DNA from 3 places in the Kitasatospora sp. NPDC059646 genome. Region 2 is predicted to be linked to each of the others. Evidence: predicted binding sites of a transcription regulator. Region 2 holds the regulator's gene; each other region holds the start of a gene.

Region 1 (2,200 bases), on a different contig from region 2:
CGCCCTCCGGCACCAGCTCGTGCGGGATCCCCGGCGCCACCTTCAACGCCCCGAACGGCGTCCGCCGGGCCGCCTCCACCGCCCAGGACAGCGGCGGCGAGTACGCCTCCGGATCGAACACCCGGCCCCGCGAGGTGCGCCGCGCCGGATCGGTGAACACCGCGTCGAAACCGTCCGTGTCGACGTCCGCGACGTCGGCGCAGCGCACCTCCACCAGCTCCGACACGCCCAGCGCCGCCGCGTTCGCCCGCGCGACCTCGCAGGTCAGCTCGTCCCGGTCCACCGCCAGCACCGAGATCCCGGCCCGGGCCAGCGCGACCGCGTCGCCGCCGATCCCGCAGCACAGGTCCGCCAGCCGCTCCACCCCGAGCGCCGCGAACCGCCCCGCCCGCCACTCGGCCACGCTGCGCCGGGTCGCCTGCTCCACGCCGTGCTGGGTGAAGTACATCGAGGCGGCGTCCGCCCCGAACTTCGCCTCGGCGCGCTGCCGCAGCCGCGCCTGCTCGAACGCCGCGCGCACCAGCTCGGCCGGGTAGTCCCGCCGCAGCCGGGTCGCCAGCGCGAGCTCCTGGTCCGCGGTGAAACCCCGCAACTCGGCCAGCAGCGCCTGCCCCTGCTCGGTCAGCAGCGCCCGGAACGACTCGATCTCCACCGGCCCATTGTCCCCGCCCCGCCCACCGGCCGGTCACCGGGAAGGCGACCGCCGCCCGGGCGCCGGCCCGCGACGGGAACGGGCGTTCGAGCGGGGGGCCGGAGACCGCCCGGGCCGAACTCCGACACGACGACGTTGGCACTCTGGTTGACTGAGTGCTAACGGCGTCCTAAGGTCGTTCCTGGCACTCCCCCCAGGGGGAGTGCTAACGCGGAGATGCGTGCCTGACCCCCGCGACGGCAGCCGCGCACCCTCGCCCACCTACCTGTTAGACAACCCCGTAATCTCCGAAGGGGAGCTCGGACGTGACCACCAGCAGCAAGGTTGCCATCAAGCCGCTCGAGGACCGCATCGTGGTCCAGCCGCTCGACGCCGAGACCACCACCGCCTCCGGCCTGGTGATCCCGGACACCGCCAAGGAGAAGCCCCAGGAGGGCGTCGTCCTGGCCGTCGGCCCGGGCCGCTTCGAGGACGGCCAGCGTCTGCCGCTCGACGTCGCCGTCGGTGACATCGTCCTGTACTCGAAGTACGGCGGCACCGAGGTGAAGTACCAGGGCGAGGAGTACCTCGTCCTCTCGGCTCGCGACGTTCTCGCCATCATCGAGAAGTAAGACGTCCCCAGCCCGCCCCGGATCCGTGTCAGCACTGACAGGGGCCCGGGGCGCGGTTGTTGCTCCACGTACGCAGTCCACACCCTGAGGAAACGGGATCATGGCGAAGACCCTGCAGTTCGACGAGGACGCCCGCCGCTCGCTGGAGCGCGGTGTCAACAAGCTGGCCGACACCGTCAAGGTGACCATCGGCCCCAAGGGCCGCAACGTCGTCATCGACAAGAAGTTCGGCGCCCCCACCATCACCAACGACGGTGTGACCATCGCCCGCGAGGTCGAGCTCGACGACCCGTACGAGAACCTCGGCGCGCAGCTGGTCAAGGAGGTCGCCACCAAGACCAACGACGTCGCGGGCGACGGCACCACCACCGCCACCGTGCTGGCCCAGGCCCTGGTCAACGAGGGTCTGCGCAACGTCGCCGCCGGCGCCGGCCCGGCCGCCCTGAAGAAGGGCATCGACAAGGCCGTCGCCGCCGTCTCCGAGCACCTGCTGTCGGTCGCCCGCGAGATCGAGGGCAAGGACGACATCGCCGCCGTCGCCTCGCTGTCCGCCCAGGACGCCCAGGTCGGCGAGCTGATCGCCGAGGCGATCGACAAGGTCGGCAAGGACGGTGTGATCACCGTCGAGGAGTCCAACACCTTCGGCGTCGAGCTCGAGTTCACCGAGGGCATGCAGTTCGACAAGGGCTACCTGTCGCCGTACTTCGTCACCGACGCGGAGCGCCAGGAAGCCGTCCTGGAGGACCCGTACATCCTGATCAACCAGGGCAAGATCTCCAGCATCCAGGAGCTCCTGCCGCTGCTGGAGAAGGTCCTGCAGGCCGGCGGCTCCCGCCCGCTGCTGATCATCGCCGAGGACGTCGACGGCGAGGCCCTGTCCACCCTGGTGGTCAACAAGATCCGCGGTACCTTCAACGCGGTCGCGGTCAAGGCCCCC
Region 2 (2,200 bases):
CGTTCGGTGATCTTGTCGGAGAACCAGAACTGCGCCACGAACAGTCCGCCGGAGATCAGCACCACCAGCGGCCAGGCGCCGCGCAGCAGCACGATCAGCAGCCCCGTGAAGCCCACGTAGAGCAGGCCGATCAAGAACATGGTGGTGACCATCCGACCGGTCAGGCCGCGGTCGGGGGTGAACCGGGAGTGCTGCCGTGATGCCGACATCGCTGCTCCTCCTTCGCCTCGCTCGCCTTCGATGCTGCCACCGGCGGGGCCCGCGGGCACCATCCGAAACGGTGGGAATTCGGTGGGAATGCGGTCGTTCGGTGGGAATGCGGGCGTGTCGGCGGCGGCCCGCCGACCGGGGAGGCAATCGGTCGAGGATCACGTGGGAGGACCGTTCCTGCCGTCAGGCCCGGGCCGTACACTGGCAGGTACGGTTCTGGCACTCTGCCCAGTTGAGTGCCAGAGTGGACCGACCACCGGTTCAACGGACGACGACGGAGGTGCGTGCCCCATGCCGGACGACGGCAAGCCCGACGGGCGTCTGATCGATTCGCGCCAGTCCGTGCGTCCGTTGGACGAGCGGCGGCTTGCGGTGCTCCGCGCGATCGTGCAGGACTACGTGGGCACCGAGGAGCCGGTCGGCTCCAAGGCCCTGGTGGAGCGCCACAACCTGGGCGTCTCCCCGGCCACGGTGCGCAACGACATGGCCGCGCTGGAGGAGGACGGGTTCATCCACCAGCCGCACACCAGTGCCGGCCGGATCCCGACCGACAAGGGCTACCGGCTGTTCGTCGACCGGCTCGCCGAGGTGAAGCCGATGACGGCTCCGGAGCGCCGGGCGATCCGGCACTTCCTGGAGGGCGCGGTCGACCTGGACGACGTGGTGGCGCGCACGGTGCGGCTGCTGGCGCAGCTGACCCGGCAGGTCGCGGTGGTCCAGTACCCGTCGCTGAGCCGTTCCACGGTGCGGCACATCGAACTGGTGTCGCTCACCCCGACCAAGCTGATGCTGGTGCTGATCACCAACACCGGCCGGGTCGAGCAGCGGATGGTGGACTGCCCCGGCCCGGTCGGCGAAGCCCTGCTGGCGGACCTGCGGGCCAAGCTGAACGGCATGGCGGGCGGCTGCCGGCTGCCCGAGGTGCCGACGGTCCTGGAGGACCTGCCGTCCGGTTTCGAGCCGGGCGACCGGTCCACCGTCAGCACCGTGCTGACGGTGCTGTTCGAAACCCTCGCCGAACAGAACGAGGAGCGGATCATGCTGGCGGGAACCGCCAACCTGACCCGCTTCGGTCACGACTTCCCGCTGACCATCCGTCCGGTGCTGGAGGCACTGGAGGAGCAGGTGGTGCTGCTGCGCCTGCTGGGTGAGACCGCGGACTCGGCGATGACGGTCCGGATCGGTCACGAGATCGCCTACGAGGGCCTGAATTCCACGTCGGTGGTCTCCGTCGGTTACGGTTCGGGCGACCAGAGCGTGGCAAAGCTGGGTGTGATCGGTCCGACCCGGATGGATTACCCGGGCACAATGGGGGCGGTGCGAGCGGTGGCACGGTACGTCGGCCAGATCCTGGCCGAGTCATAGCAAGGCTGCGTGAAACCTCACGCAGCCCTCGCAAGCACTTCTAGAGGCGGAACAAACCGGAGCATTTGGTGGCCACGGACTACTACGCGGTACTCGGCGTCCGACGCGACGCGGGGCAGGACGAGATCAAGAAGGCGTTTCGGCGCCTCGCCCGTGAACTGCACCCGGACGTCAACCCGGACCCGAAGACGCAGGAGCGGTTCAAGGAGATCAACGCCGCCTACGAGGTGCTCTCCGATCCGCAGAAGCGCCAGGTCTACGACCTCGGCGGCGACCCGCTGTCGCCGAACGGCGGCGGTGCGGGCGGCTTCGGCGCCGGTGCGGCCGGGTTCGGCTTCTCCGACATCATGGACGCCTTCTTCGGCGCCGCGACCGGCCAGCGCGGCCCGCGTTCGCGCACCCGCCGCGGCCAGGACGCGATGATCCGGCTGGAGATCACCCTGGAGGAGGCCGCGTTCGGCACCACCAAGGAACTCCAGGTCGACACCGCCGTCACCTGCACCACCTGCAGCGGCGAGGGCGCCGCGCCCGGCACCTCGGCGCAGACCTGTGACATGTGCCGCGGCAAGGGCGAGGTCTCCCAGGTCACCCGGTCCTTCCTGGGTCAGGTCATGACCTCCCGCCC
Region 3 (2,200 bases), on a different contig from region 2:
ACCTGCGGGGGAGTAGAGTGCCGGTCGGGCCGTTCCCCGCCAAGGCCCGTTCCAATCCTCGTTTTTCACCGCACCGCACCTCGCGCAGGCTCCGTTCCGTCCCGCGCTCCGAGACATGCGCGGACCGCTTACCGCCCGTCCTGTCAGGCCGCCGTCAGAATTCTTCCGGCAATTTGCGGTGATACGTCCGTTATGTCCGGTGGCAATTGTCGCGCCCCATACCTTTCGCCCCGTCATATCCCCTGCGGGGCCCGGCCTTTCCGTGAAATTGGGGCCTGTTGCAGAGGGCGCATATCCGGATACATTCAGCCGCGACAGAGGCTGCGCCGTACGGGGGGGAGTCCCCACAGGCCGGCCTTCCAGACCTCCGGGTCCGCGTCCCGCGGATCTCTGAAGGGCCAGCACAGCACAAGGGGAGTTCGGAATGGCTCAGGGCACCGTCAAGTGGTTCAACGCCGAGAAGGGCTACGGCTTCATCGCGGTCGACGGTGGAGCGGACGTGTTCGTCCACTACAGCGCGATCCAGATGGACGGCTACCGCACCCTGGAAGAGGGCCAGCGGGTCGAGTTCGAGATCTCGCAGGGTCAGAAGGGTCCGCAGGCCGACATGGTCCGGGCCGCCGGCGCCTGACGGCTCCGGTAGACCGCACACACGCAGATACAGACGGCAGGTCCGTCCCCGGCGCGACGCGTCCGGGGCGGGCCTGTCGGCGTTCTCCGGCCCGGCCTGCGGGTTTCCCGGAAGGGTCGCCGGAGCGTGCCGAATGGGCTTGCACTCGGCACCCCTGAGTGCTAATCATTGGCGTTAGCACTCACAGCGTGAGAGTGACAACGGACCGGGCCGGTGAGGCCCCGGAAGCGGTAGGGGACAGGACCCCCGCTCTCCTGGGCCGTCCGTCGCGGGCACCCCTTGGTCCGAGCAGTCGACCGTGTCCCGGAGGACCACTTCTGATGGCCAAGATCATCGCCTTTGACGAGGAAGCCCGCCGCGGCCTTGAGCGTGGCATGAACCAGCTTGCCGACGCCGTGAAGGTGACGCTCGGCCCCAAGGGTCGCAACGTCGTCCTGGAGAAGAAGTGGGGCGCCCCCACGATCACCAACGACGGTGTCTCCATCGCCAAGGAGATCGAGCTCGAGGACCCGTACGAGAAGATCGGCGCCGAGCTCGTCAAGGAGGTCGCCAAGAAGACCGACGACGTCGCGGGTGACGGCACCACCACCGCCACCGTGCTCGCCCAGGCGCTCGTCCGCGAGGGCCTGCGCAACGTCGCCGCCGGCGCCAACCCGATGGCCCTGAAGCGCGGCATCGAGAAGGCCGTCGCCGCCGTCTCCGACCAGCTGCTGGCCCAGGCCAAGGACGTGGAGACCAAGGAGCAGATCGCCTCCACCGCCTCCATCTCGGCCGCCGACACCCAGATCGGCGAGCTCATCGCCGAGGCCATGGACAAGGTCGGCAAGGAAGGCGTCATCACCGTCGAGGAGAGCAACACCTTCGGCCTGGAGCTCGAGCTCACCGAGGGCATGCGCTTCGACAAGGGCTACATCTCCGCCTACTTCGCCACCGACCTGGAGCGCATGGAGGCGAGCTTCGAGGACCCGTACATCCTCATCGCCAACTCCAAGATCTCCTCGGTCAAGGACCTCCTCCCGCTGCTGGAGAAGGTCATGCAGAGCGGCAAGCCGCTCGTCATCATCGCCGAGGACGTCGAGGGCGAGGCCCTGTCGACCCTGGTCGTGAACAAGATCCGCGGCACCTTCAAGTCCGTCGCCGTCAAGGCCCCGGGCTTCGGCGACCGCCGCAAGGCCATGCTGGGCGACATCGCCATCCTGACCGGCGGCACCGTGATCTCCGAGGAGGTCGGCCTCAAGCTCGAGAACGCCGGCCTGGACCTGCTGGGCACCGCCCGCAAGGTCGTCATCACCAAGGACGAGACCACCATCGTCGACGGCGGCGGCGACAGCGACCAGGTCGCCGGTCGCGTCAACCAGATCCGCGCCGAGATCGAGAACTCCGACTCGGACTACGACCGCGAGAAGCTCCAGGAGCGCCTCGCCAAGCTGGCCGGCGGCGTGGCCGTCATCAAGGCCGGCGCGGCCACCGAGGTCGAGCTCAAGGAGCGCAAGCACCGCATCGAGGACGCGGTGCGCAACGCCAAGGCCGCCGTCGAGGAGGGCATCGTCGCCGGTGGTGGCGTCGCCC

The links. The regulator HrcA, encoded in region 2, represses chaperone genes, less so after heat shock. The targets are predictions, from matches to a motif close to TTNGCACTCNGNNNNNCNGAGTGCNAA.
Region 1: a site for HrcA is predicted at 788-814, ahead of groES (co-chaperone GroES). Genes of this name have one in related genera too.
Region 3: a site for HrcA is predicted at 770-796, ahead of groL (chaperonin GroEL). Genes of this name have one in related genera too.

Annotation. Positions count from the first base shown of each region.
Region 1 covers NZ_JBHWDS010000002.1:131,323-133,522, reverse strand. The annotation lists gene ACFV1L_RS01860 (methyltransferase domain-containing protein) at 1-652, opposite strand, end outside; gene groES (co-chaperone GroES) at 958-1,263, shown strand; gene groL (chaperonin GroEL) at 1,364-2,200, shown strand, end outside.
Region 2 covers NZ_JBHWDS010000028.1:65,259-67,458, forward strand. The annotation lists gene htpX (zinc metalloprotease HtpX) at 1-209, opposite strand, end outside; gene hrcA (heat-inducible transcriptional repressor HrcA) at 502-1,575, shown strand; gene dnaJ (molecular chaperone DnaJ) at 1,644-2,200, shown strand, end outside.
Region 3 covers NZ_JBHWDS010000018.1:15,902-18,101, forward strand. The annotation lists gene ACFV1L_RS15260 (cold-shock protein) at 425-631, shown strand; gene groL (chaperonin GroEL) at 952-2,200, shown strand, end outside.